4 regions of the Stenotrophomonas maltophilia genome follow, and region 1 is predicted to be linked to each of the others. Evidence: predicted binding sites of a transcription regulator. Region 1 holds the regulator's gene; each other region holds the start of a gene.

Region 1 (7,135 bases):
TCCGTCGCTGTCGGTCCTGGCCTACAGCGAGGTGCCGGAGGACAAGCGCCTGAAGCTGGTCGGAACGATCAGCTGACGCCGCCCGCCGATGCGCCAGAAAACAGACACCACTTTCGAACCAACGCAACAGACAGATACCAAGGGGAACCCGCACCGTGCAGACCACCGACCACCCGAGTTCTCCGACCGCCACCCCGCCGTCTTCGTCCCGTGACCACAGCATGAAAATCAAACGATTCGTCGCCGCCGACATGCGCTCGGCCATGAACCTGGTGCGCAAGGAACATGGTCCTGACGCCGTGATCCTGTCCAACCGCCGGATCGAGGAAGGCATCGAGATCGTCGCCGCCGCCAACTACGACGAGAGCGCCGTGCAGCGCGCACTGGAAGCCTCGCGTCGTGACGTCGCTCCTCCGCCGGCACCCAAGCCGCGTACCGCCGCCGATGCTGTGATCGCTGCGGTGACCCGCCGCCGCAGCGCTGCCCCGGCGCCGGAGCCGGTGGCCGCCACCACCTCGGCCGTGGCCGCCCTCGCCCGTGCGGCCGTGGGTGCCACCGGCCGCACCCTGGACAGCGCCGACGAGATCGTGCCGACCCGCGGCAGCACCGGCTTCGCAGCCACCCTGGCGCGCGCCGCCGTCAACGAACCGGCGCTGCCCGAACAGATCTTCGCCCCGTTCGCCGAGGCCATCGTCGCACCGGGCCCGGCCGTCACCGCGCCGGCCAACCGCGCCCGCTTCCAGATCGACCCGCCGCACGACACGCATCACGAAAGCGTGCCCCCCGCCGTGCAGCCGCCGCCGCTGCCGGGCGCTGCCATGGCCGATGTCCAGCCTGACATCGCCGCCAGCGAACCGGCAGCGCTCGAAGCCGTCGCCGAAGCCAGTCCGGCCCCCGTGCTGGCCCCGGCACCGACGCTGACCGTGGTCGCCCAGGACGACGCCGAGATCCGCCAGCTGCGCCAGGAAGTGGCCGGCATGCGCCAGGTGATCGAGCGCGAGATGAACCGCTTCACCGACGAGCGCCTGCGAGGCTGCCCGGTACGCGCCACCGCGCTGGACCTGATGGACGAGTACGGCTTTGATGCCGGCCTGGCCCGCGACGTGGCCATGCAGATTCCGCTGGAGACCGAAGCCCACCGTGGTCGCGGCCTGATGCTGGGGCTGATCTCGCGCAAGCTGCCGATCGCCCCGGTCGACCCGCTGGAAGAAGGCGGCGTGATCGCCCTGGTCGGCCCGACTGGCGCCGGCAAGACCACCACCATCGCCAAGCTGGCCTCGCGCTTCGCCGAGAAACACGCGCCGCGTGACGTCGCCCTGGTGACCACCGACACCACCCGCATCGGCGCCCGCGAGCAGCTGTACGGCTACGGCCGCCAGCTCGGCATCGCCGTGCACGAAGCCAACAGCGGCACCGACCTGGACCAGCTGCTGGAACGCCTGAAGGACTACAAGCTGGTGCTGATCGACACCGCCGGGCTGGGCCCGCGCGACCGCGCACTGGCCGCCCAGCTGCAGTGGCTGCGCGCCGCCCGCCAGGTGCGCACCCTGCTGGTGCTGCCGGCCAACACCAGCTTCGGCGACATGGACGAGGTGGTCCGCCGCTTCGGCGCCGCCAACCTGCAGGGCCTGGTGCTGAGCAAGCTGGACGAGACCGGCCGCTTCGGCAACGCCCTGTCGGTGGCCGTGGACCACGCCCTGCCGATCACCTGGGTGACCGATGGCCAGGACGTTCCGGACGACCTGCACCGGGCCAGTGCAGCCAATCTTGTACTTCGCCTTGAAGATTTGCGCCGAGCGGCCGATATGCCCTGCAACCCGGAGTTGAACCATGCCGTCGCGTGAGTACGCCAAGCTGACCAAGACCTTCCCGCTGTCGGCGACCCGCAGCGAGCCGCTCGGCCCTGTGCGCACCATTGCCGTGACCGGCGGCAAGGGCGGCGTGGGCAAGACGAATGTGTCCGCGAACCTGGCCGTGGCACTGGCCGGCATGGGCAAGCGCACGCTGCTGCTGGACGCCGACCTTGGCCTGGCCAACATCGACGTGATCCTGGGGCTGAACCCCACCTTTACGCTGGCCGACCTGGTCGCCGGTCGCTGCTCGCTGGACGACGTCATCGTCGAAGGCCCGAACGGCGTGCTGGTGGTGCCGGCCGCATCCGGCCGCCGGCACATGGCCGAGCTGGCCCCGGCCGAGCACGTCGGCCTGGTCAACGTGTTCTCTGAGCTGGAACGTGAACTGGACATCATGGTGGTCGACACCGCCGCGGGCATCACCGACGGCGTACTGACCTTCTGCCAGGCCGCGCAGGACACCGTGGTGGTGGTCTGTGACGAACCGGCTTCGATCACCGACGCCTATGCGCTGATCAAGGTGCTCTCGCGCGAGCGCGGCGTGGACCGCATCCAGGTGGTGGCCAACATGGTGCGCGACCCGAACGAGGGCCGCGTGCTGTACGAAAAGCTGACCCGCGTCTGCGAGAAGTTCCTCGCCGATGTCTCGCTGAACTACCTGGGCTGCGTGCCGCAGGATGACTGGCTGCGCCTGTCGGTGCAGCGCCAGCAGCCGGTGGTGAAGGCCTATCCGTCCAGCCCGGCCGCGCTGGCGATCACCGAGATCGCGCGCCGCACCGCACGCTGGCAGGCGCCGACCGAACCGCGTGGCGGCGTCGAGTTCTTCCTCGAGCGCATCCTCAAGCAGCGCGGGGTGGCCGCATGAAAGGCGCAGCCCAGTACCGGGAGGTCCAGCGCTCGGCGGCCAACGAGGTCATCGCCCAGCACTCGGACCTGGTGCGGCGCATCGCCCACCACCTGGCTGCGCGGTTGCCGGCCAGCGTTGAAGTGGACGACCTGATCCAGGCCGGCATGATGGGCCTGATCGAAGCCTCGCGCAGCTACGACGCCGACCAGGGCGCCTCGTTCGAAACCTATGCCTCGATCCGCATCCGCGGTTCGATGATCGACGAGATCCGCCGTGGCGACTGGGTGCCGCGCTCGGTGCACCGGCGTGCCCGCGATGCCGCCGCCACCATCCGCCGCCTGGAACAGAGCAGTGGCCGCGCCGCCAGCGCCACCGAAGTGGCCGCCGCGATGGAGATGCCGCTGCCCGAATACCTGCGGTTGATGGAAGACGCCGCACGCGGCCAGGTGCTGAGCCTGGAGTCGCGCATCGAGGACCAGGGCGAGCTGGACACCGTCGCCCAGGGCGGCCCGACCCCGCAGCAGGTGCTGGAGCGCGGCGAGTTCGGCCGCGAGCTGGGCAAGGCCATCGGCCACCTGCCCGAGCGCGAACAGCTGGTGCTCTCGCTCTATTACGAGCAGGAACTGAACCTGAAGGAGATCGGCGCGGTGCTCGGCGTGAGCGAGTCGCGGGTCTGCCAGATCCATGGCCAGGCGGTACTGCGCCTGCGTGGCCGATTGAAAATCTTCGAGGCCGCCGACGCCGGCCTGGAAGAATGAACATGCCCGAGGCGGCTGCCCCCGGCCGCCCGGAATGAACAACAAAGGAACTCTGCTTTGAACAAGAACATGCGCATCCTGATCGTCGACGACTTCTCGACCATGCGTCGAATCGTCAAGAACCTGCTGGGCGATCTGGGCTTCACCAACACCGCCGAAGCCGAGGACGGGCATGCCGCGCTGTCGCTGCTGCAGAGCCAGCCGTTCGATTTCGTGGTCACCGACTGGAACATGCCGGTGATGACCGGCATCGAACTGCTGAAGGCGATCCGCGCCGATGCCAAGCTGAAGACCCTGCCGGTACTGATGGTCACCGCCGAAGCCAAGCGCGAGCAGATCATCGAAGCCGCCCAGAACGGCGTGAACGGCTACATCATCAAGCCGTTCACCGCGCAGACGCTGGAAGAGAAGCTCGGCAAGATCTTCGAACGCCTGGCGGCCAGCGCCTGATGGATACCACGGTCGACAAGAACGCCCTCGCCCTGCGCCTGCAGGAAGCCCTGGACGCCCTGGAGTCCGGTGACGAAGCCGCCTGGCGGCAACGCATCGACGGACTGGTCGCGCTGCGTACGCAGCCGATGATGAGCGGCCTCTCGCGGCTGGCCCGCGAGCTGGGACAGGCACTGGGTGAACTGCCGACCGTACCCAGCGAGGCCGGTGAACTGGACGACGCCTGCGCACGCCTTGACCACGTGGTGGCGATGACCGAACAGGCCACGCACCGCACCCTGGACCTGGCCGAGGAATGCCGCAGCCTGACCGAACAACTGCGCGCCGAAGGCCTGCAGCCGGGCCAGGACACGCAGCTCGAGCGCATCCGCCACAACCTGACCGAGATCGCCCTGACCCAGAGCTACCAGGACCTGACCGGGCAGATCATCCGTCGCGTGGTCGGCATCGTCCGCCGCGTGCACGAGGGCTTTGGCGCACTCGGCCTGCCGCCGGAACAGCATCGCACCGATCCGGAACTGGCCGGGCCGGCACTGAAGGGACTGGACCGCCACGCGGTCTCGCAGAACGACGCCGACGACCTGTTGTCGGATCTGGGGCTGTAAGCATGAGCGCGGTATCCGACGACATCACTGCCGATTTCATCATCGAGGCCCAGGAAATCCTGGATCGCCTGGGCGAACAGCTGGTGTCGCTGGAGCAGGCACCGCAGGACACCGAGCAACTCAACGCGGTGTTCCGCGGCTACCACACGCTCAAGGGCGGCGCCGGCTTCCTTGGCGTCACCGCCATGGTCGAGCTGTGCCACGCCGCTGAAGAAGCCCTGGGCATCGCGCGTGCCGGGCAGGCGGTACTGCAGGCCCACCACTTCGACGCCGCCCAGCAGTCGCTGGACTACCTGCAGTCGATGCTGGACGCCGTGTCCTCCGGTACCGAGCCGGGCTATGCGCCGCCGGACCTGATCGCGCAGTTCGACATGCACGGTGGCACTGCCGCGCCGGTCGCTGCGGCCGCGCCTGCGGCAGGCGGCAGCGACCTGATCACCGACGACGAATTCGAGGCCCTGCTCGATCAGCTGCACGGCGGCAACGCGCCGACCGCGGTCGCGCCAGCGAAGAAGGCCGACGACGGCCTGATCAGCGAAGACGAGTTCGAAGCCCTGCTGGACCAGCTGCACGGCGGTGCTGCGCCAGGCGCGAAGCCTGCTGCCGCCATCGCGGCGGCACCCGCCGCCGCACCGCGCCCGGCACCTGTCCCGGCGCCCGCAGCCAAGCCAGCGGCCAAGCCGATGGCCGAGGCCGAGCACACCGTGCGCGTGGACACCAAGCGCCTGGATGCGATCGTCAACCTGATCGGCGAACTGGTGCTTTCCCGCAACCGCCTGAAGACCCTCCGTGCACGCCTGCGCGACGAGGAGCTGGATCGCGCCGTATCGACGCTGGACATCGCCACTGCGCGCCTGCAGTCGGCGGTGATGCGTACCCGCATGCAGCCGGTGGGCAAAGTGTTCTCGCGCTTCCCCAAGGTCGCCCGCGACGTCGCCCGCTCGCTGAAGAAGGAAGTGGACCTTGAGCTGGTCGGTGCCGAGACCGAGCTCGACCGCAACCTGGTCGAAGCGCTGGCCGACCCGCTGGTGCACCTGGTCCGCAACGCCATCGACCACGGCGTGGAAATGCCCGACCTGCGTGAAGCACAGGGCAAGCCGCGGATGGGCCATGTGCGCCTGTCCGCCCAGCAGGAAGGTGACTACGTCAGCATCGAGGTGCAGGACGATGGCGCCGGCATCGACCCCGAGAAGCTGCGTGCCAAGGCGCGCGAGAAGGGCCTGATCGACCCGGAGGCCGCTGCCCGCCTGAGCAGCGAGGAATGCCTGCATCTCGTGTTCCTGCCCGGCTTCTCGACCAAGCAGCAGGTCACCGACATCTCCGGCCGCGGCGTGGGCATGGACGTGGTGCAGTCACGCATCCGCGAACTGAGCGGCCAGATCCAGATCCAGTCGGAGCTGGGCCGTGGCAGCCGCTTCCTGATCCGCGTGCCGCTCACCCTCGCGATCCTGCCGACCCTGCTGGTGCAGGCCGGCGAGGACGTCTACGCGCTACCGCTGGCACGCGTGATGGAAGTGCTTCACGCGCCGCGCACCTCGCTGGGCTGGTTCGATGGCCGCGCCGTGCTCGATCGCCGCTCGCACACCCTGCCGCTGGTCGACCTGCGCCAGTGGCTGGATGTGACGCCCGCCGCGTCGACCCTGCTGACCATCGTGGTGCTGCAGGCCGGTGAAGCGCGCTTCGGACTGGTCGTGGACCAGGTGCGCGGGCGCGAGGAAGTGGTCATCAAGCCACTGCCCAAAGCCCTGCGCGGCCTGCGCGGTTATGCCGGTGCAACCTTGATCGGCGATGGTCGCATGGCACTGATCCTGGACGTGGACGGCATACGCTGAAACCCCGCCGGGCATGGCCCGGCGACCCGAAAACTGTGACTACCGTCTGTACGCGCTCTCCCGGTGTCTCAAGTCCCATTCATACAAGCCGATACCGGAACCATGGATAGACTCAGCCTCATTGGACTCTTTCTCGCCCTGGCCTCGCTGGTCGGTGGCAGCATCCTCAAGGGCGCCGGCCTGGCGTCGTTGTGGTCGCCTGCGGCGTTCGTGATCGTCATCGTCGGCACCGTCGCCGCGATCCTGCTGCATACCTCGCCGGCGGTGTTCAAGCATGCCTTCAAGATCGTGCGCTGGGTCGTGCGCCCGCCACACAGTGATCGCCGCGAACTGATCCAGCAGATCGTCGAGTGGAGCAACATCGCCCGTCGCCAGGGCCTGCTGGGCCTGGAATCGCAGGTGGAAGCGCAGCAGGACCCGTTCCTGCGCAAGGGCCTGCAGCTGCTGGTGGACGGCGTTGAACCCGAATCGATGCGTCACATGCTGGAGATCGAACTGGGCAGCCAGGAACACCAGGACCAGGCCGGCGCCAAGGTCTTCGAAGCGATGGGCATCTACGCACCCACGCTGGGCATCATCGGTGCGGTCCTCGGCCTCATTGCCGTGATGAAGAACCTGGCCGACCCGAGCAAGCTGGGCCACGGCATCGCCGCTGCGTTCACCGCCACCATCTACGGCATCGCCTCGGCCAACCTGTTGTTCCTGCCGATCGCGGCCAAGCTCAAGAGTGTGATCTCGCACAACACCCGCGATCGCGAGATGGTCATCGAAGGCCTGATCTCGATCGCCC
Region 2 (7,135 bases), 1.9 Mb from region 1:
CGGGCACTGGCTGCTGTTCGGCGAACGCCAGCGCGCGCACGACTTCCTGTTCGCCGATGAGATCGAAGCGTGGCAGGCCGATGGCCATCTCGCGCGGGTGGACCTGGCGTTCTCGCGCGATGGCGAAGGTGGTTACGTGCAGGATCGCCTGCATGCAGCCGCAGACGCGCTGCGCGGATGGATGCAGCGCGGCGCGGTGATTCATGTCTGCGGCTCGCTGCAGGGCATGGCCGAAGGCGTGGACCACGTGCTGCGCGCTGCGCTGGGCGATGAAGCTGTGGAAACGCTGCTGGAGAACGGGCGCTACCGCCGCGACGTGTATTGAGTCACAAGGGTAGTGCCGGCCGCTGGCCGGCATGACCAGGGGCGTGCCGGCCAGCGGCCGGCACTACCGGAGCAGGATCAGGCCGCAGCGCGCGCCAGCGGCACCGGCTGCAACCGGAACGCACCCACCGCTTCGGCCAGCGCGTGTACCTGCGCCTGCATCTGCGCGGTGGAGGCACCAGCCTCTTCCACCAGGCTGGCGTTGCGCTGGGTACTGGCCTCCATCTGCACGATGGTCTGGTTCACCTGGGCGATGCCGGCATGCTGGTCCTGCGACGCGCTGCGGATACCTGTCAGCAGATCCGCAAGCTGCTGCACGCTGCCGACAATCTCGCCCATCGTGGTGCCGGCCTGTTCGGCCTGCTGGTTGCCCTGGCCCACACGCGCCACCGAATCCTCGATCAGGCCCTTGATCTGCTTGGCCGCCTCCGCGCTGCGTTGTGCCAGCAGGCGCACTTCCGCGGCCACCACAGCGAAGCTGCGACCCTGCTCACCCGCACGCGCCGCTTCCACCGCAGCATTCAGCGCGAGGATGTTGGTCTGGAAGGCGATGCCATCGATCAGCTGGGTGATGTCGCCGATCCGCCGCGAGGCCTCGCTGATGCCATGCATGGTCGCGACCACCTGGCCAACGGCCTCGCCACCGCGCTGGGCCACTGCCGCCGCGCCCTTGACCAGCACGTCGGCACGGCCCGCGGCATCGGCATTGCGGCCAACGGTGTCGGTCAGCTCGTGCATCGACGCTGCCGTCTCTTCCAGGTTGGCCGCCTGCTGTTCGGTGCGCTGCGACAGATCATGGTGACCGGCAACGATCTCACCGACACCGGTGTCGAGGCTGGACGTCGCCTGCTGGATGCGGGTGACGATGCGGCCCAGTTGCGCGACGGTGGCGTTGGCATCGTCGCGCATGCGTGCGAACACGCCCTGCAGCTCACCTTCCATGCGCACGCTGAGGTCGCCGCGCGCCAGCGCCGCCAGAAGTGCCTGCAGATCGCCGAGGTTGGTCTCGAACGTGGCCAGCAGGCGATTGATGCTGGTCGACAACGTACGCACAAAGCCCTGCTTTCCCTCCAGCGCGATGCGACCGTGCAGGTCGCCATGTACGGCGGCGTCGACCAGTGCTGCCACTTCGGTTTCCAGCAGCGTTTCCAGCGCGCGGCTGCGCCACTCCACTGCCACGCCGAGGAAATGCCCTTCGTCGGTGATGGCATTGGCGATCAGCTGGTAGCGGACGCCGGCATGACCGATCTCGCGCTCCTCGCGCTGGCGCACGCCGGCCAGGTTGGCCAGTGCCGGATGCAGGCGTACCGCATCGTTCCCCACCAGATCTTCAAGCCGGAGTTCAAGCTGCTCCAACAGCGCCGGATTGGCGTAGGCGACCTGCCCTTCCGCATCGATCACCATCAGCCCGGTCTGCGCGCTGTCCAGTGCCTGGCGCACGCGGGTGTTGCCGCGGGCCACGGCACGCTCGGTCTCGATGCGCGCGCGCAGGCGCTGCTGCATGTCGACCAGGCGCTGGGCCAGCTGGCCGATCTCATCGTTGGCGTTGTAGACGCGCAGAGTGGTGTCGAGGCGGTCGTCGGCGATATCGCTGGCGAAACGCAGGGTGTCCTGGATCGGCTGGCGCACCGCACGCAGCACCAGCACCAGGCTGGTGATCAGCACGCCTGCCACCAGCAGCAGGGTCAGTGCGAACAGCACGCTCATCGTGCGCGCGCCGGCCTGCTGCCGCGCCTGCGCCCTGGCCAGCGCCGCCACCTGTGCCTGCTGGAATGCGGCCAGCGCCGGCGCTACGCCCGCAGCGGTATCCAGCAGCGACTGCGCTTCCACATCCAGGCCGACGCGGGCAGCGGTATACCCCAGCAATGCGGCCTGATACACCTCCATACCGGTGCGCAGGGTGTCCTGCTCATCCGCGGGCAGGCCCGCCAGCGCGAGATCGAACGGCAGCTTTTCCTCGCTGGCGCGGTCGGCGTGGGTGGAATCACCGTCGAGCAGCAGCAGCGCCTCCTGCCTTCGCATCTTCTGCAGGGACAGCGCCAGCGCGGGCCGCTGCTGCACATCCACCTGCGCCTGGAGGGTGTCAGCGGCCTGCTGCAGCTGCGCGGCGAGGCCGGCATCACCACGGCCCATCTCGTCGACCCGTTCGAACAGGGCGGCCACACCCTGCGAGAACGCGTCGGCAGCTTCGGTCAGCGCCTGCAGGGCCTTGCGCCGGCCAGCATCCATCGGCGTCGCGCGCAGCGCCTGCAGATCAGTCTGCAACGCCTTCTGCGTGGCCAACAGCTGCGCGCGGTCGGCATCATCGAAACTGCGTGCATACTGGGTCTGCAGGCGACGCGCTTCGGCCACCCGCGTGGACAGGCTGGCAGCCAGATCGCTGCCGCGCTGGTAGCTGGCCTGGCTGCGCGCAGCCAGGGCGTTGGCATGGCCAGTCCATGCGTAGACAGCGGCGATCGCCACCAGGCCCAGGCCACAGACCCACAGGGTCGCCTTGAGCTTGTTGGCCACGCTGAGCCGGTGTGGCTGCAGCCACAGCAGCAGGCCGGGGGACGCCGAGCGCAACGTGGCAAGGCGCGTGCGCAGGGACCGGAGGTGGGGAACAACGGCCGACATGACAGACTCCAGGCGGAAGGGCACACCTGTATCGGCCGGCTTCAGGACAACTTTAGAGCTTTCTTCGCCTGCGTCCCCCCGTTGCTGGTGGACGCGGCCTTTGTACCGGGTGCAGGCGACGGAGGCATGACACGGCCGCCGCGCTTGACCTCAACCCCGGTTTGGGGAGCACAGTGGACGCCCCTCCCCCGCCCGGTGCCTCCATGACGACGCTCGATGCCCCCCGCTACCTGCAGCGCCTGCAGCTGGAAGCACCGCCACCGCGGACTCTGGCCGGCCTGACCCTGCTGCAGCAGCGCCACAACGCACTGCTGCCCTTCGAGACACTCAGCTGCCTGCTGCGCGATGCGGTGCCGATCGACCTGGACAGCGTGCAACGCAAGCTGCTTGACGACCGGCGTGGCGGGTACTGCTTCGAACTCAATGGCGGATTGCTGGCGCTGCTGCAGGCATTGGGCTTCGATGCGCAGCCACTGAGTGCACGTGTGCTGCTGGCCGCACAGGACGGCGAACTGACCGCGCGTACCCACCTGCTGCTACGCGTGCAGGTGGATGGCGATGACTGGCTGGTGGATGCCGGTTTCGGCAGCCTGACCCCGACCGTGCCGCTGCGCCTGCATGATCCGCAGCCGCAGGCCACGCCGCACGAACGCTATCTGCTGCAGCGCCTGCCCGACGAGGGTGATTTCGTGCTGTCGGCCGAGTCCAACGATGGCTGGCGGGCGATGTATCGGTTCGACCTGCAGGCGCCGGCACCGATCGACAACGTGGTGGGCAACTGGTACGTGTGCACCCATCCCGATTCCAGTTTCCCCGGCCAGCTGCGCGCATCGCTGACCGGGCCGGACTGGCGCCGTACCATCGGCAGCGGCAATTACACCGAGTACCGCCCCGGGCAGGCGCCGGACAAGCGCCCGCTGCATGATGTGGGTGATGTGCGTGACGTGCTGCAGCAGCGCTTCGGCATGCAGCTGCCGGACGACCCGCGGCTGGACCCGGCCATCAATGACTGGCTGCAGCGCTCCCGCGCCGCGCTCTTGTAGAGCCGAGCCCATGCTCGGCTGAGCTGGAGCGGCTGGGCCAACGGCAGCCGAGCGTGGGCTCGGCTCTACAGAGCTGCGCGCGCCTGCAACGCAATCCGGTTGCCTTCGCTGTCGCGGATCTCGGCCACGCGCCAGTCGCCGGCATCGGCCGGGCCGAAGCGCAGTTCGGCACCTGCCTGCAGCGCGCGCGCGAGGCTGGCATCCAGGTCATCCACGCCGATGTAGATGCGCGCGCCCTGCTCGGAGGGCCGGTAGTCCGCGCCGTGCACCAGCGCCATGCTGGCACCCTCGGCCTCATCGGAGAACGGCAGGTACGCCATCCGGCAATCGTGCAGCAGGATCGGCTCATCCATGACCACCTGCAGCCAATGCTGGTAGAACGCGATGGCACGGTCCAGGTCACTGGCCGGGATTTCCACATGCAGGATCGGGTTCACTGGCACTCCTTGCTCGGTCCACTCAGATGATGCGCAGGGTAATCGCCTTCAGCACCGCGCGGGTGCGGTCGCGGGTGCCCAGCTTGTCGAGTATGGCGGACACGTAGTTCTTCACCGTGCCCTCGGCCAGGAACAGGCTGCGCGCGATCTCCTTGTTGCTGTACCCCCCGGCCAGCAGGCGCAGGATCGCTACTTCGCGTTCCCCGAAGGTATCGGTGGGCGGTGCTTCATCGTGGAAGCGGTAGCGGGCGCGCACCGGCTCGGTGCTGACTGGCAGCAGCAGGGTTTCACCCGCGGCGACGCGCTCGATCGCTTCGCGCAGGTCCGCAGGTGCGGCGTCCTTGAGCAGGAAGCCCTGTGCGCCGGCCTCGCTGGCCCGCAGCAGCAGGTCACTTTCATCGAAGGTGGTCAGCAGCAGCCATGGCGTTGCGTCACCGCGTGCGCGCAGCTGTCGCACTGCCTCGATGCCGTCCATTCCGGGCATGCGGATGTCACTGAGCACCACATCCACGCGCTGGGCAGTCAACGCGTCCAGCAGCGTCTGGCCCTCCTCGGCCTCCAGCACCACGTCCACGCCCAGCCCCTGCAGCAGCGCGCGCAGGCCGGCGCGGACCAGCGCCTGGTCATCGGCCAGCGCCACCCGGATCATGGCGGCACTCATGCCGGCAACCGCGCGGTCAGATGCATGCCGCCCTGCGCGGTTCGCGCCAGCTCCAAACGCCCCTGTACCGCCGCCAAGCGCTCGCGCATGCCGGCGATGCCATTGCCTTCGCGGATGCGTTCGGCGCGTTGGCCGTCATCGCGGATATCGATACGCAATTGGGAATCCTCTTCACTGATCGTCAGCCACACGGTGTCTGCATTGCCGTGGCGGGCGGCGTTGGTCAGGGCTTCCTGCACCAGCCGCAGCACGGTCTCTGCCATCAGCGGGTCAACCACGCGCACGCTCTGGCCGATCTGCAGCTGCAGCTTCGGTCGTGGGAAGGGTGCGGCCAGCGCATGCAGCGCAGTAGCCAGATCGAGGCCGCGATCATCGCGCATCGATTGCACCACCTGGCGGATGTCGGCCAGCAACTCGCCGGACAACTGTTCCGCCAGCACCAACCCTTCGCGCCCGGCCAGCACAGGGTCGGCCGCAAGGGCGCGCAGGTTCAAGCGCATCGCGGTGAGCTTGTGCCCGGCTACATCGTGCAGTTCGCGGGCCAGGCGCAGGCGCTCGGCGTCGCGTGCACTGTCGGCCAGCAGTGCACGTGTCGCCAGGAGATCGGCATTGACGCGGGCCAGATCATCGCGGGCCAACGCAGTGCTGCGCGCGTAGTGTGCGGTCAGTGCAGCAAATGCCTGGAAACCGCCATACAGCAGCACCACCAGCAACGGCTGGGTGAAACCACTGTGGCGCAGCACGAGATACATGGCGAGGTTGGCCAGCAGTGCAATACCCAGCACGAAGCGCGGTGGCCAATGCTCGGCCAGCTGCGCGACCAGCACCACCAGCAGCACCGGGGCAGTACCGGTGCGCGGCTGCAGGGCAACCAGCGCGATCGCCAGCACGGTCTGCAGCACCGCAGCGAATGCACGCACGCGGGTCGGCATTGCCGCCCATCCGTGCACCACGAACAGTAGCAGGAACGTGCCAAGCAACGCCTGGCTGAGGCCGGCACCGGCGCCGTGCACGCCGAACGACAGGCCCACCACCAGCACGGTAACCAGCCCGGCGAGGCTGAGCGGACGCAACAGGTGGCGGAACAGGCTGGGCATGGCCAGATGCTGACCGCCGCGCACGCCGGCGGCAATGGGTCCGGCGCAGAAAGTGACTTCTGGCACGTCGGATCGATGACCACTGGCCCTGAACCCAGCACCGCGCCCCGCGCAGACTGGCTCCACACCGCAGCACACCACCCACTTCCGGAGCCACCGCCATGATCCGCACCGCCCTGCTCAGCACCGCCCTGACTGCCCTGGCCTTGGCCGGCAATGCCCACGCCGCCGATCTGGCCGTGACCGTGCACGACGTCCGCGTGCAGACCGGCACCCTGCGCGTTGCGCTGGTCGACAGCGCTGCCGCCTGGGACGGCAAGGCCAGGCCCGTGCAGGCCCAGCAGGCGGCGCCCAGCGGCGACAGCGCCCACTTCACGTTCAAGGGCATGCCGGCCGGCAGTTACGCCGTGCTGCTCACCCACGACGAGAACGACAACGGCAAGCTCGACACCAACCTGGTCGGCATGCCGGTGGAAGGCTACGGCTTCAGCAACAACCCGCAGGTGATGCGCAAGCCGACCTTCGACGAGGCGCGCGTCGACGTGCCGACCGCCGGTGCTGCCATCGACATCACCCTGCGCTGATTCCCGCATCCAGACCCGAGGCCAGCATGGACCGTCGCCGCTTCCTCCGTACCCTGCTCAGCAGCAGCGCCTGCCTGGCCCTGGGCGCCACCGCACTGCGCAGCGCGCCCGCCTTCGCCGGTGACCCGGCCCGTTTCGCGCAGGGCCTGCAGGAGCACCCGTGGCTGCTCGGCTGGCGCAGCGTTACCAGCGAGAGCCTGGGCCCGGCCACCGTGCAGCTGCAGGGCCGGCTGCCGGTCGGCCTCGCTGGAACGCTGTACCGCAATGGCCCGGCCTGGGCCGAGCGCGATGGCTTCCGCTACGACCACTGGTTCGACGGCGACGGCATGGTGCATGGCTGGCGCTTCAATGGTGATGGCAGTCTGACCCATCA
Region 3 (7,135 bases), 1.2 Mb from region 1:
GCACCGGCCACCGTAGCGAGCTTCTTGCCATTGCCGCCGCCCACCTGGTTGCCCAGCAGGCCACCGATCACTGCGCCGGTGGCGGTACCCGTGATGCGGTTCGGATCGCGCGAGTTGCGCTGCACTTCCACGTTCTTGCAGACCACGCGACTGCCGTCGTTGAACTTGCGTCCCTCATCGCGCGGCCCATACGTCTGCGCACCGGCCACCGACGAAGCCGCCAGCAGCGTGCCCAGCACAAGCAATCGGGTCGAGGTCTTCATGGCCATCTCCTGAGTTCCGGTATGGCGCAAGTGTCCTCCTGCGGTTGGCAACCGGAAGTGAAATGCGCGTGTCCGCCGCCTCATCGGCCATCGCGCGTTCAGGAAGAAAGTTGCGCCCATCGCGATCAACCATCGCGATGGGCGCCGTCTCCCTGCCGGCACGCGCTGTTGCTAGAACTCTTCCCAACCACCCGCGTTGGCAGCCAACGTCGGCTCGATGCGCGGCGACAGCACCGCCGGGCGTCTCACTGGCGTGACCGAGGCGGCTACTGCAGCAAGCGCGCGCGGGACCGATACGGCTGCCGCGGCCGCACCGGTGCGGAACACCGACACCGCCTCGGTCAGCAGGTTGGCCTGCTCTTCCATGGACCGCGCTGCGGCGCTGGCTTCTTCCACCAGCGCCGCATTCTGCTGTGTGGTCTCGTCCATCTGCACCACCGCCTGGTTCACCTGTTCGATACCCGAGCTCTGCTCCTGCGATGCGGCGGAGATATCAGCCATGATGTCGGTGACGCGCTGCACCGACGCCACGATCTCGCCCATCGTGGTGCCTGCCTGGCGGACCAGCGCCGAGCCGTCAGCGACCTTGCCGACCGAATCCTCGATCAGGCCCTTGATCTCCTTGGCCGCACCGGCCGAGCGCTGTGCCAGCGTACGCACCTCACTGGCCACCACCGCAAAGCCCCTGCCCTGCTCGCCGGCACGCGCGGCTTCCACCGCCGCGTTCAACGCCAGGATGTTGGTCTGGAAGGCGATGCCGTCGATGACGCTGATGATCTCGGCGATCTTCTTCGACGAGGCTTCGATGGCCGACATCGTGGTGACCACCTGGCCCACCACCTCGCCGCCCTGCGAGGCGACGCCATGCGCGCCGATGGCAAGCTGGTTGGCCTGGCGTGCGTGCTCGGCGTTCTGCTTCACAGTGGAGGTCAGTTCCTCCATCGACGCAGCCGTCTCTTCCAGGTTCGCCGCCTGCTGCTCGGTGCGCCGCGACAGATCGGTGTTGCCCGAGGCGATCTCGCCTGCCGCCAGGTTGATGCTGGACGCGCTGGACTGGATGCGGCCGACAATCTGCTTGAGCTGATCGACGGTGGCATTGCAGTCATCGCGCATGCGGGCGAACACGCCGTGGAAGTCACCCTGCATGCGTACGGTGAGGTCACCGCGCGAGATCGCCTGCAGCAGGGTCGACACCTGCACCAGGTTCTCGTCGGTGGTCTGCATCAGGCGATTGAGCCCGGCCACCATGTCGCGGAAATCATAGGCGAAGCGATCTTCATCGCCGCGCAGGCTGAAGTCGCCTGCCGCCGCGGCCGTCGCCAGCCGGCGGATCTCGCTGTTGATCGCCGACAGGCTGGTCTTGGTCTCGTCCATTGCCTGGGTGATCGCCGCCTTCTCGCCCGGCAACGGATCCATGTCCACCGACAGGTCGCCACGGGCATAGTGCTTCATCACCTCGATCAGCCGGTTCTGCACCTGCACGTGCGAACCGACCAGCGCATTGGTCTCATGTACCATGCGCCCGTAGTCGCCGGGGAAGGCACTCTCGTCCATGCGATAGCTGAGGCTGCCCGCATCGTGCTGGCGGGCCAGCTCGCCCTGCGCCGCCATCACCGACTGCAACTGCGCCTGCATGCGCTGCATCGACCTGAGCAGCTGCGTCACCTCATCGTTGCCGGACGCGTCGATGCTGTTGTCCAGCCGCCCGTTGGCGATGCCGTCGGCCAGCTTCACCGCACCCTCCAGCGGGCGGGTCAGGCTGCGGGTGATGGCCCACGCGGCCAGCGAGCCCAGTACCAGGCTCAACGCACCGAACACGATCGACAACGTGCCGGTCCAGGATTCGGTTGAACGGTATTCCTCGCGGCTGCGCTCGGTCAGCGCTTCCTGATGCCGCAGCAATGTCGAGATGGCCTCGTTCCAAGCGGTTGCCAGCCCATGCTCGGCGAGCAGTTCCTTGGCCGCGCCGTCGAAATCACCGGCCTTCATACGCTCGTGCAGATGCTGGGTGGAGGCATCGGTGGCCTTGCGTGCCGCGTCGATCTTCGCAACCAGGGTATCGCCGGTGGCATCACGCGGAATCTTGATGTATTTGGCCCAGATGCCGTCGTAGGTCCGCGACAGCTCCTGCGCCTTCTGATAATCCTTGTCGAAATCCTCGCCACGCTTGATCACCATCAGCCGGCGGTGCATCAACACTGCGTTGTTGGTATCCAGCATGTCGTTCAACAGCCGCATCTTCACCATGTTGACGTCCACCACTTTCTCGAACTGGGCAGACTTCAGGTGATTTCCGTACAGCGCCAGGCCGACGATGGCCACGATGAACAGCAGCAGCAGACCAAACCCGGCACCCAGCCGGGATCCCACTCGGAGGTTGCGTAAGGCGAGCATCTCAATTCCCTTGATCATGGCCGTACGATCGATGGCGGCGCAGGCTGGGGAAACTTTATGGGTCGATATTATTATATCGATCCAAAACTCTGGAACTGTGCAGACAGGTGTGAAACGCACCCGGAACGGCAAGCGCTATATCTTTCAGGAATATCGGAATGACGAGGGACTGGTGATTATCGTCACGCGCAGCTCACGAAACCGGCTGTGGGAACCGCATGTCGATGAATCAATGCAACAGAATGCATGTACCGTCCGAACATCGCACACATACCCGCATGAGACCCGCCTCTGCAGTGGCCGGGTGAGCAACGTGCCCCCCTGAAGTTTCCATTGGATGCCACAGACATCCTCAGGAGCACACTGCCGCAGCGGCATCAGGCATTTCAGCTCCAGACGTCGCCTTCAGGTGACATCCAGACCAATCCAAACGGCGCATCCGAAAGGAACCAGAACCCGTGCTCATCGAGATCCGCCTGATCTCTGGCGGCCGGCCATGCGCGGCGAAGCGCACCCAACTGCCCATCAACATCCCCATCGGCGAAGACGCCTTGCGAAGCCAGCTTCAGCTTACCTTCCATCATCAGCAACTTCAGCATCGAAAAGAACGCTTCCGTCTGCTGCTCGAAGGTGACGTCACGCCCCTCCAACTCAACGTTCATGTTGATCCACAGTGACCCCATGGAATAGCCATAGGAGTAATGAAGAACATTCCTGACAACCTCAGGCATCATTGCAGCGCGCTCCTCCGCAACGCCATCTCCATCAACAATGGAACGCCAGGAACAGCTCTCCCATGCGGAGGACGACATGTTCGCCCGCGAACTGGGCGAATCTCCCTCTGCTCATCGTGAATGGTCGCAAGCCTTTCAGAGAGCCAAGCCACTCCCTCGCAGGACAGCGATCCCCGGCCTGAATCAGGCACCGGTGACCCCCAAGGGACCGCACTCATCGTCAGTGAAGAATCTGGTCTCCAGATCCTGAGCGGGCTCCATGCCACCGTATACGGTTCGCGATCCACTCAGCGTCTTCAATTCCAGAAAATGCCGTTGGAGTTCCGACATCGCGACACCGATATCCGCCCACTCCATATCGAATGACAGTTCGATGCTCACCATTCCTTCAAACCTGATGACACGAATCAACAGCATGGGAATATGAACAGCCGAGCCCAATCGGAAGCCCTTTACTTGTTGGGCCATGCATGAGCCATACGGAAACTCATGGAAACGTCCTGCAGAGTGCTCGCCAGCCGCGATGGGTTCACCTTCCCACCCGGTCGACGAAACGGACTCAGCCATGCGGGCCATCTCCTCCAGCAGCGTGGACACATGAACCGATGGGACCGCCTCCATGACAATCTCAAACGCGTCACTCATCAATAGGCTCCTTGGGATGCCGCTTGCGGCCGATCGGGCGCAACCGCCCTGCGCTGGATAGCGAAGACATCCACCTTCAGACGGATAGTTCCTTCGCCAGCACTTCGCGGCTGGCGGCCATCTTCGCCCACTCACTCACGTGCATCAAAGCATCACCGGCGCTCATCCACGGAAATTGACTCCCAAAATGGAGCAATCGAATTCTCCTCAAGATACGTCTCAAGATCCCTGAACGGAGAAACGCCGATATCCATCAAAGAAAACCAGAAGGCATCACATTCGTCGCAGACAAATATCTGAACACCACTCTCCTTGACGTGAGCCTCAAGCATCTCACCTTGCTCACAACGTGGACAGATCACCAACACCTCACCGTACAGTGACACCCGAATTTTATTTTGCTGGCACCAGGTTCAACAATAGTTCTCGCGTTGTTCCCGCCAGCAAGGCTGATCACTCGCCCCGTTGGGCCGATGTGTGCTCCCGAATCTCCAGGCATCGCCGTTCCCTTCATTCTCCCGGTCTCGGCAACGAGAGAAATCAACCAGGCTCCATCCGCAACGAAAAAAACGGCATGCGTCGACGTTGCGGGGTTTGGAAGCGCATGTGTCATTGCATGCTTGACACGCTTTCCAGTCGTAGAACCGATTCCATGATCAAGGCCGCCCGGACTATTCCGGGTCCTGGTTCCTGTGTTGAAGGCCAGCGGAGGGCCGCAGGCAACGCTACAGTGGCGCATGAAACTCGTCCTGCAGATCGAAGGCAGCGCCATCAATGACATCGCCAGCCTGTACGCGGAGATCAACCGCGTGTTCATGGCCGGCGAGGACTGGCAGCTCGGACCGAGCCTGGATGCTCTGGACGATCTGTTGCATGGCGGCTATGGCGCGTTGGCCGGCCAGGCGCAGGCCACGCTGATCTGGCGCGATATCGCCCACAGCCGCACGGCCCTGGGCGTGGAGACCACCCGCCAATGGCTGCAGGCCAAGCTCGACACACCGGGCAGCTTCAATACGCAGGCCATTGCCCGCCAGCTGGACACGCTGCAACGGGGCGAAGGCCCGACCTACTTCGAGATCGTGATGGAGATCTTCGCCAGCCACCGGCAGATCACCCTGGTTCCGGCCTGACTGCGTGCCCTGCACGGGGAGTGCCCGCCAACCGCAGCGGCGTCCACCGGCCCCAGCAGTTACCATGGACGGCCCTGTACCTGCTCCGCTGCCGCCGCCCTCCGGCGCGGCCGGACGCCCAGATCCACGAGTCCCATGTCCAAAGACAAGTCCGCCGAACACACCCCGCTGATGAAGCAGTTCTTCGCAGCCAAGTCCGACTACCCGGACCTGCTGCTGTTCTTCCGCATGGGCGACTTCTACGAGCTGTTCTACGACGACGCGCGCAAGGCCGCGCGCCTGCTCGACATCACCCTGACCCAGCGTGGCAGCTCCGGCGGCGCGCCGATTCCGATGGCCGGCGTGCCGGTACATGCCTATGAAGGCTACCTGGCCCGGCTGGTGGCGCTGGGCGAGTCGGTGGCGATCTGCGAGCAGATCGGCGACCCGGCGCTGGCCAAGGGCCTGGTCGAGCGCAAGGTGGTGCGCATCGTCACCCCCGGCACGGTCACCGACGAGGCGCTGCTGGACGAGCGCCGCGACACCCTGCTGATGGCGCTGTCGCGCACGAAGCAGGGCTACGGCCTGGCCTGGGCCGACCTGGCCGGTGGCCGCTTCCTGGTAAATGAAGTGGAAACCGACGACGCGCTGGAAGCCGAGCTGGCCCGACTGGAGCCGGCCGAGCTGCTGGTGCCCGACGAAGAAAACTGGCCGGAATTCCTGCGCCAGCGCACCGGCGTGCGCCGTCGTGCGCCGTGGCTGTTCGACGCCGACAGTGGCCGCCGCCAGCTGTTGAACTTCTTCAAGCTGCATGACCTGAGCGGTTTCGGCATCGATGACAAGCCGCGCGCGACCGCTGCCGCGGGCGCCCTGCTCGGCTATGTCGAGGAAACCCAGAAGCAGCGCCTGCCGCACCTGACTTCGATCGCGATGGAAACCGCCGGCGAGGCGATCGCGATGAACGCCGCCACCCGCCGCCACCTGGAACTGGATACGCGCGTCGACGGCGATACCCGCAATACCCTGCTGGGCGTGCTCGACAGCACGGTGACGCCGATGGGCGGCCGCCTGCTGCGGCGCTGGCTGCACCGCCCGCTGCGCCTGCGCGAAGTGCTGGTGCAGCGCCACCATGCGGTGGAAACCCTGATCGATCGCGGCAGCGACGCCGACATCCGCGAACAGTTCCGTCGCCTCGGCGACCTGGAACGCATCCTCACCCGCGTCGCACTGCGTTCGGCGCGCCCGCGCGATTTCTCCACCCTGCGCGATGGCCTGGGCCTGCTGCCGGCGGTGCGCGAGGTGCTGGCGCCGCTGGATTCGCCGCGCCTGCAGGCCCTGCATGCCGCGCTGGGCGAACACGATGAGTGCGCGCAGCTGCTGGCCAGCGCCATCGCCGAAATGCCACCGCTGAAGCTGAGCGACGGCGGCGTGCTGGCCGACGGCTTCGATGAAGAGCTGGATGAACTGCGACGCCTGTCCACCCATGCCGACCAGTTCCTGGTCGACCTGGAACAGCGCGAACGCGAAAGCAGCGGCATTGCCACCCTGAAGGTGGGCTACAACCGCGTGCATGGTTATTACATCGAAATCAGCAAGGGCCAGTCCGACCGCGCGCCGGTGCACTACACCCGGCGCCAGACGCTGACCAATGCCGAGCGCTACATCACCGAAGAACTGAAGGCGTTCGAGGACAAGGTGCTGTCCGCGCGCGACCGTTCGCTGTCGCGCGAGAAGTACCTGTACGAACAGCTGCTGGATACCCTTGGCGGGCAGCTGGAACCGCTGAAGCAGTGTGCCGCTGCACTGAGCGAACTGGATGTGCTGGCCGCCTTCGCCGAACGCGCGCAGGCGCTGGACTGGGCGCGCCCGGAGCTGCAGGCCGAGCCGTGCCTGAAGATCGAGCGTGGCCGCCATCCGGTGGTCGAGGCGGTACGCGAGCAGCCGTTCGAACCCAATGATCTGGACCTGCATCCGGACCGTCGCATGCTGG
Region 4 (7,135 bases), 1.8 Mb from region 1:
GCAGACCGACATGGCAGGCCTGCAGTGGGTGATCAACGCCTACGCGATCGCACTATCGGCGCTGATGCTGTCAGCCGGTCCGTTGGGGGATCGCTACGGTCATCGGCGGATGTGGCTGCTGAGCGTCGCCACCTTCATTATGGGCTCGCTGCTGTGCGCCTGCGCCAAGGATCTTTCGACCCTGGTCGCCGGACGCGCGGTGCAGGGCGTGGCAGGTGCGCTGTTGATTCCCAGTGCGATGCCGATCCTGAGTCACGCATTTCCCGATCCAGGCCAGCGCGCGCGCGTGATCGGTGGCTGGTCCGCGTTCAGCGCGCTGGCCCTGGTGCTCGGCCCGTTGCTGGGCGGTGCGCTGGTGCAGCGCGCCGGTTGGCCCAGCATCTTCCTGATCAACCTGCCTTTGGGGCTGCTGGCGCTTGCGCTTGGCGCCTGGGGCATTGCCGAACGACGCCACCCGCAGCACGCCGCACTGGATCCGGCCGGGCAGCTGCTCAGCATCGTTGCGCTGGGCGCGCTGTGCTATGGCCTGATCGCGATCGGCGAGCATGGCCTGCTGGCCCCGGTGACGCTTCTGGCGCTGGGCGCCGCAACTGCCGGGCTGATCCTGTTCGGCATCGTCGAGCGGCGGGTGGCACGCCCACTGCTGCCGCTGGACCTGTTTGCCGACCGCCGCTTCGGCATGCTCAACCTGGCCTCCTTCGTGCTGGGCTTCACTGCCTATGCGAGCCTGTTTTTCCTGTCGCTGTTCTTCCAGCAGGCGCAGGGACATGGTGCCGCGCTGGCGGGCTCACAGCTGGCTCCCCAGTTCCTGTTGATGGGTGTTGTCTCGCTGTTGTTCGGTCGTCTGGTCGCCCACCTCGGCCTGCACGCCGCGCTGGTGCTGGGCTACACCCTGGCCGGGGTGGCGCTGTGCGTGATGGCCACGTTCGAACCGGCTACTTCGCGCGCTTATGCCAGCGCCGTGCTGATGCTGCTTGGCATTGGAATGGGGCTGGCAGTGCCGGCGACCGGCATGGCAGTCATGGCCAACGCACCGGCCGAACGCGCAGGTATTGCCTCAGCCACGATGAACGCGCTGCGCCAGGCAGGCATGAGCCTGGGCATCGCGTTGCTGGGCAGCCTGATGGGCCAGCGTGCCGTACAGCAGTTCACCGCTTGTGCGCAGGCCGCAGGGCAGCAGCGGCTTGTTGCGCAGGCGCGTGAACTCGTCCTGCACCCAGGCTCGATGCACGCCACGCCGCAGGTGCTGACGTGGTACCGCAATGCGATGGCCAGCGGGTTCGGTTGGGCGATGGCGGCGGCGGGGGCGCTGGCCCTGCTTGTGGCCCTTGGGCTGTATCGGCAGCGCGCCCCGGCCTGACCGCGCGGGGTCACCGCTGCTGGGGGTGTGGATCCTCTGCACCGTGCTCGATCTGCTGCTGTTGCTGGCGTGCATTGGCGTGGCGTGCGTGCCCACCTTCGCGTCCGATCGCGGCCATGTGCTGCCGGTCGCGGCTGATCGCTTCGCCGCCCTTGCGACCTGCAGCACGCGCTTCGTCAGGGCTGAATTCGTGCGCATTGCCGGAGGCATGTGCCGCGCGCCCGCCCTTGGCGGCGATCGCGCGCTGTTTGTCCTGGTCCATCGAGGCGAAGCCCCGGTTGGAACGGTGATTCTGGTCGGTCATGGGACGTCTCCTGCTGCAGGGTCGGCGCCGTCGTCAACGGCAGCGCCCATGCTTGGCCAACGCGTGCTAAGTCCAGGTCGCCATCCTCGCCGTGGCCTTCACGCCATGTGCGCACGCGGTCGATGACGTGGCCATTCAGGCGAACGCAGCGGGAGTTGCCGTCCTCGAAGAGGCGACACATCGGCGACGGCGCAGTGTCAGCGCCGGCGGGCGTCGCGCAGTCGTTGCGCGAATGGCCGCTGCTCCAGAACCTGCAGAGCCTCGCGCAGCACCTGTTCCAGCGACTGGCCGAGATCCGCATCGAGGCTGCGTGCGGCGCGTGCGGTGGCCTGCCATTGCGCCTGCAGCACCGGCAGTGCCTGCAGTGCATGCGGGCTCAGCTGCAGGATGCGCTCGCGGCTGTCTTCGCCGATGACGGCGTGCAGCCAGCCGTCGCGCACCATCGCGGCCACCGTCTGGCTGAGTGCCGAATGGCTGAGTCCGCAGGCCAGCGCCAGATCCTTGATGCGGCAGGGGCCCTGCGCCATCAGCGTGTGCAGCACGGGGGTGTAGCGCGGCCGGAAGTCCAGCTGCAGGTCGCGATAGGCCTGCTCGACCGCCGGGTCGAGCTGATCGAGCAGGGCGCGCAGCAGGGTGCCCAGGCTGGCATGTTGGAGATCCATGCCCACAATGATATATAAGCGCTTACATATCATCAATGCGGGGGCGGTCATGGTGGTTTCGTGGATGCTGGGCACGCTGCTGGCAGCGTCCTGCCCGGGCCAGGACACAGTGCTGCAGGCGGCGGCTGCGGCAATAGAGGCGCACTACCTGGACGTGGCCGAAGGCGCACGCATCGCCGATGCGGTGCGTGGCTGGTCCACCCAGCAGCGCTATGTGGACAGCTGCACGGACCCGAAGGGCTTCAGTGCGCGCCTGAACCAGGATCTGGACGTGTTCGACGGCCACTTCCATGTGGAACGGGTGGAGGCCGGCGCCGGCCAGGACGATTGGCTGATGGCCTGGCGTGCGGATGCACGCAGCAATGGTGCGGGCGTGCGCGAGGTGCGGGTGCTGGAAGGCAATCTCGGTTACCTGCGCCTGAGCACCTTCTATCCGCTCGATCTGGCAAGGCCCAGGCTGGCGGCAGCGTTCACCCTGCTGGCCGACACCCAGGGTCTGGTGCTGGATCTGCGCCAGAACGGGGGCGGTGATGATGGCAGCGCCGACCTGCTGGTGCGGACCCTGCTGGAGCCAGGTGTCACTGCAGTGCAGGCGCTGGAGCAACGTGGCCGGCGTACCCCGGTGCCGCTGCCGCCAGCGAGCCTTCCGCTGTACCTGAAGCCGCTGGTGATACTGATCGACCGCCGCACCGGCTCGGCGGCCGAGTTCGTCGCGTATTCGCTGCAGGCCCTGGGACGTGCGCGCATCGTCGGCGGCCGCAGTGGTGGTGCCGCACATATGTTCGATGATCCTGTGCTGCTGCCCGATGGCTATCAGATCAGCATTCCGGATCGGCAACCGATCAATCTGCGCACCGGTGGAAACTGGGAACGGACCGGTGTCGCGCCTGACGTGGCAGGCGGCGACGACCCGCTGTTCATCGCGCGCCAACTGCTGGCTCCGCCGAAGTCGTCAAGATGAACGCACGGTTGCGCGGTTGTCCTATCGCAGATGCGCCGTTGCATGCCTAGAATCGAAGCATCCCGGTAGTTCCCGGGCGCTTCGAGTGAATGGACTCAATGAAGATTCTGTTGACCGGCAGTTCCGGGCGGATCGGGCGCGCGATCTTCGGCGCGTTGGCGGCTGCCCATGAAGTGGTTGGTCTGGACCGCAGCCCGTTCGCCACCACGCGCATCATTGCCGATGTCACCGATCATCAAGCCGTCGTGCGCGCGGTGCAGGGCGTCGACGCGGTCATCCATACCGCAGCCCTGCATGCGCCGCACGTTGGCCTGGTACCGGACGCGGTGTTCCAGCAGATCAATGTGGACGCGACTGCGCACCTGCTGCAGGCGGCGCGGGAGGCAGGTGCACGGCGGTTCGTGTTGACCAGTACCACCGCGCTGTACGGCCACGCAGTGGTGGCAGGAGGATGCCGCTGGATCGATGAGGATACCGAGCCGTTGCCGCGAACGATCTATCACCGCAGCAAGCTGCAGGCCGAGGCCCTGGCTGAAGCTGCGGCCGCACCGGACTTCGGCGTGCGCGTGCTGCGGATGGGGCGCTGCTTCCCGGAGCCGCCGGAACGGATGGCGATGTTCCGGTTGCATCGTGGGATCGACGCCCGTGACGTGGCCAGTGCCCATGCCGCGCTGCTGCTGGATGAGGGGCCGGCCTTCGCCCGCTACATCGCCTGCGCAGCGACCCCGTTCCGGCGCGAGGATTGCCTGGAACTGGCCACCCAGCCACGCAACGTACTGGCCCGGCGCGTACCGCAGCTGCTGGCCGAGTTCGAGCGCCGTGGCTGGCCGTTGCCGCTGAGCGTCGACCGCGTCTATGACAGCGCCCGCATTCGCAGGGAGCTGGGATGGCAGCCGCGTTTCGGGCCGGACGCTGTGCTGCAGCAGTACGCCGCAGGCAGCATCGAGGTGTTGCCGCGCGCGGAGTGGATCAAGGATCGGGTGGCCGAATAGGGGACGCCGGGCGGGTTCCTGTCCCGTCCCTGAGTGCATTCAGGAATGTGTCGTGCGGTCGCCTCAACCTCGTTGGCAGGCGGCCGCTAACCCGGTGCGCTTCCTGCGCCGGGCGGGTCCCGGCGGCCGGTGGCCTGCGCGATGGATCGCGCGCCTGCGCGGTGCCCTCGCGGTGCCGGTCGTCCTGAACTGCCTTGCGGACCCCTCCATGCCTTCTTCCCGTTCCGCCGCTGCCCGCCGTCCGGGCAGCATCGCCCACAAGCTGATGCTGGGCACCGCCGTCATCGCGCTGCTGTGCTTCGGCCTGACGGCGTTCCTGATCTATCGCCAGGCCAGTGCCAGCCTGATCGATGCCTCACGCCAGACCATGACCAGCGAGGCCAACGCCGAAGCGCGCCAGGTCGCCGCCGACCTGGGCACGGCGTTCGCCAGCAACGACGCCATGGTCGAAGCCGTGCTCGCCCAGCGTGCGCGGGGGGATGTGCCTGATCGCGCCAGCCTGGCGGCCGTGCTCGGTGAGCAGCTGCGTACCCACCCGGAATGGCTGGGCAAGAGCACCATGTGGGAGGCCGATGCCTTCGATGGCAAGGATGCCGAATTCGCCAATACCGAGATGCACGATGCCAGCGGCCGCTACATGAGCTACTGGGCCTGGCATGACGGCAAGCCACAGCAGTCGACCATGACCGACTACACCGAAGCCGCCGACGGCTCGGCCGACTGGTACGTGGTGCCCAGCCGCGACAAGCTGCCCAAGGTCAGTGAACCCTATGCCTACGACATCGCCGGGCAGCAGGTGCTGATGAGCACGTTGAGCTCGCCGATCATCGAAAACGGCACGTTCCTCGGTGTATTCACCGTCGACTTCTCGCTGGCGGCGCTGCAGAAGCACCTTGCCACGCTGAAGCCGATGGGCGCAGGTCGCGTCGAACTGCTCTCACCGAACGGCGTGGTGCTCGCCTCGGCGAACGCCGCCGAGATCGGCAAGCCGCGCAGCGATGCATTGACCCGCAGCATGCTGGCCGACATCGCCGCCGACCGCAGGTTCGAGGCTTTCACCCCGGACGCGGCCGGCAATGTGCGCGTGTACGTGCCGCTGCGCGTAGGCAATGCCCCGCAGCGCTTCGCACTGGGCGTGGTGATGCCGCATGCGGTGATCGTCGCCGAGGCGCGCCAGCTGCTGTGGCTGACGTTGCTGGTTGGCGTGGTGGCCGCGCTGACCCTCAGCGCAGGCGTCTACGTGCTGCTGCGCCGCCTGGCGATCCGCCCGTTGGCCGAAGCGGTGCGAGTGGCGGGTGACGTTGCCGCCGGCAAGCTCGACAGCACCTTGCCTGCGCGCAGCAACGATGAAGTGGGCCGCCTGCTGGAGGCAATGCAGGGCATGCGCGGACAGCTGCAGGCGGTGATGGCCGCGCAGGCGGAAATGGCGCGCCGCCACGATGCCGGCGAGCTGAGCTACCGCATGGACGCTACTGCCTTCCCCGGCGAGTACGGCCGCATGGTGGCCGACAGCAACCAGCTGGTGGCCTCCAGCAATGCGGTCACCCAGCGCCTGGTCGAGGTGATGCAGCGTTACGCGGTGGGTGACCTCAGCGTGGACATGGAAGCGCTGCCGGGCGAGAAGGCGGTGTTCACCGCTGCAATGGCCACCACCAAGATCAACCTGGCCGCGATCAACGAGCAGATCCAGCAGCTGGCTGCCGCCGCGGCGGCCGGCGACTTCGCCGTACGCGGCGATGCCGGGCGCTTCGACCACGATTTCCGCCGCATGGTGGAGACCCTCAACATCATGATGCAGGTCAGCGATCACAACCTGGCCGAGCTGTCGACGCTGCTTCGCGCGATTGCCGCCGGCGACCTCAGCGCACGCATGCGTGGTGATTTCCATGGCGTGTTCGCGGTGATGCGCGACGATGCCAACAGCACCGTGCAGCAGTTGACCCAGATTGTCGGGCAGATCCAGCAGTCGGCCGCCAGCATCCGCCTGGCGGCGGGAGAGATCGCTGCGGGCAACAGCGATCTCTCGCGTCGTACCGAGCAGCAGGCCGCCAACCTGGAAGAGACTGCCGCCTCGATGGAGGAGCTGACCTCCACCGTGCGACAGAACGCCGACCACGCGCTGCAGGCCAATACCCTCGCCGGTTCCGCCGCTGGCGTTGCCAGCGAGGGCGGGGAGGTGGTCAACCAGGTGGTGCAGACCATGGAGCAGATCGAGGCATCGTCGCAGCGCATCGCCGAGATCATTTCGGTGATCGACGGCATCGCCTTCCAGACCAACATCCTGGCGTTGAACGCGGCGGTGGAAGCGGCGCGGGCAGGGGAGCAGGGCCGTGGCTTCGCTGTGGTCGCCAGCGAGGTGCGCGCGCTGGCGCAACGCTCGGCGGGCGCAGCGAAGGAGATCAAGGAACTGATCGACGCATCGGTGGCGCAGGTCGGTGCCGGTGCGCAGCTGGTGCACGGTGCGGGCCGTACCATGCAGGCCATCGTCGGCCAGGTGGGACGGGTCAACGAGATCATGGCCGAGATCTCGGCCGCGTCGCGCGAACAGTCCGCCGGCATCGAACAGGTCAACCAGACCGTGGTGCAGATGGATGAGACCACCCAGCAGAATGCCGCACTGGTGGAAGAAGCCAGTGCCGCCGCGCGTGCGATGGAAGAACAGGCCGAGCAGCTGGCCGTGGCGGTCTCGCGCTTCCGCCTGCAGGCCGAGCCGATGGCCACGGCACGCCGCGCGGCCTGACGCTGGCCGGAGTGCACATGAAGACGCCCGGCCAAGGCCGGGCGTCGTCGTTTCTGCTCGTCGTTGTGCCGGTCGGGGCCGGCCGCTGCCGCGGTTCTAGAACATGCCTTCGAAGG

Evidence for each region. Region 1 encodes FliA, which starts transcription of late flagellar genes. Its sites were predicted from a motif close to TAAAGTTTNNCNNNCNNNGGCCGATAA; they were not measured.
Region 2: the regulator FliA is predicted to act here: its motif matches at 2,969-2,995, upstream of EZ304_RS08980 (methyl-accepting chemotaxis protein).
Region 3: the regulator FliA is predicted to act here: its motif matches at 2,689-2,715, upstream of EZ304_RS15640 (methyl-accepting chemotaxis protein).
Region 4: the regulator FliA is predicted to act here: its motif matches at 4,343-4,369, upstream of EZ304_RS21225 (methyl-accepting chemotaxis protein).

Annotation. Positions count from the first base shown of each region.
Region 1 is NZ_CP037858.1:81,313-88,447, reverse strand. It holds gene flhA (flagellar biosynthesis protein FlhA) at 1-76, shown strand, start outside; gene flhF (flagellar biosynthesis protein FlhF) at 222-1,844, shown strand; gene EZ304_RS00355 (MinD/ParA family ATP-binding protein) at 1,831-2,718, shown strand; gene EZ304_RS00350 (RNA polymerase sigma factor FliA) at 2,715-3,458, shown strand; gene cheY (chemotaxis response regulator CheY) at 3,516-3,908, shown strand; gene EZ304_RS00340 (protein phosphatase CheZ) at 3,908-4,513, shown strand; gene EZ304_RS00335 (chemotaxis protein CheA) at 4,516-6,345, shown strand; gene EZ304_RS00330 (flagellar motor protein) at 6,448-7,135, shown strand, end outside.
Region 2 is NZ_CP037858.1:1,980,971-1,988,105, forward strand. It holds gene EZ304_RS08975 (PepSY domain-containing protein) at 1-325, shown strand, start outside; gene EZ304_RS08980 (methyl-accepting chemotaxis protein) at 403-2,940, opposite strand; gene EZ304_RS08985 (arylamine N-acetyltransferase family protein) at 3,144-3,983, shown strand; gene EZ304_RS08990 (VOC family protein) at 4,049-4,420, opposite strand; gene EZ304_RS08995 (response regulator transcription factor) at 4,443-5,081, opposite strand; gene EZ304_RS09000 (sensor histidine kinase) at 5,078-6,178, opposite strand; gene EZ304_RS09010 (DUF2141 domain-containing protein) at 6,340-6,762, shown strand; gene EZ304_RS09015 (carotenoid oxygenase family protein) at 6,789-7,135, shown strand, end outside.
Region 3 is NZ_CP037858.1:3,406,359-3,413,493, reverse strand. It holds gene EZ304_RS15645 (glycine zipper 2TM domain-containing protein) at 1-269, opposite strand, end outside; gene EZ304_RS15640 (methyl-accepting chemotaxis protein) at 435-2,657, opposite strand; gene EZ304_RS15635 (DUF596 domain-containing protein) at 3,044-3,391, opposite strand; gene EZ304_RS15630 (hypothetical protein) at 3,575-4,036, opposite strand; gene EZ304_RS21300 (hypothetical protein) at 4,189-4,368, opposite strand; gene EZ304_RS15620 (barstar family protein) at 4,774-5,166, shown strand; gene mutS (DNA mismatch repair protein MutS) at 5,302-7,135, shown strand, end outside.
Region 4 is NZ_CP037858.1:1,888,657-1,895,791, reverse strand. It holds gene EZ304_RS08585 (MFS transporter) at 1-1,360, shown strand, start outside; gene EZ304_RS08580 (KGG domain-containing protein) at 1,371-1,664, opposite strand; gene EZ304_RS08575 (MarR family winged helix-turn-helix transcriptional regulator) at 1,862-2,326, opposite strand; gene EZ304_RS08570 (S41 family peptidase) at 2,376-3,287, shown strand; gene EZ304_RS08565 (NAD-dependent epimerase/dehydratase family protein) at 3,386-4,279, shown strand; gene EZ304_RS21225 (methyl-accepting chemotaxis protein) at 4,488-7,019, shown strand; gene EZ304_RS08555 (DUF2628 domain-containing protein) at 7,116-7,135, opposite strand, start outside.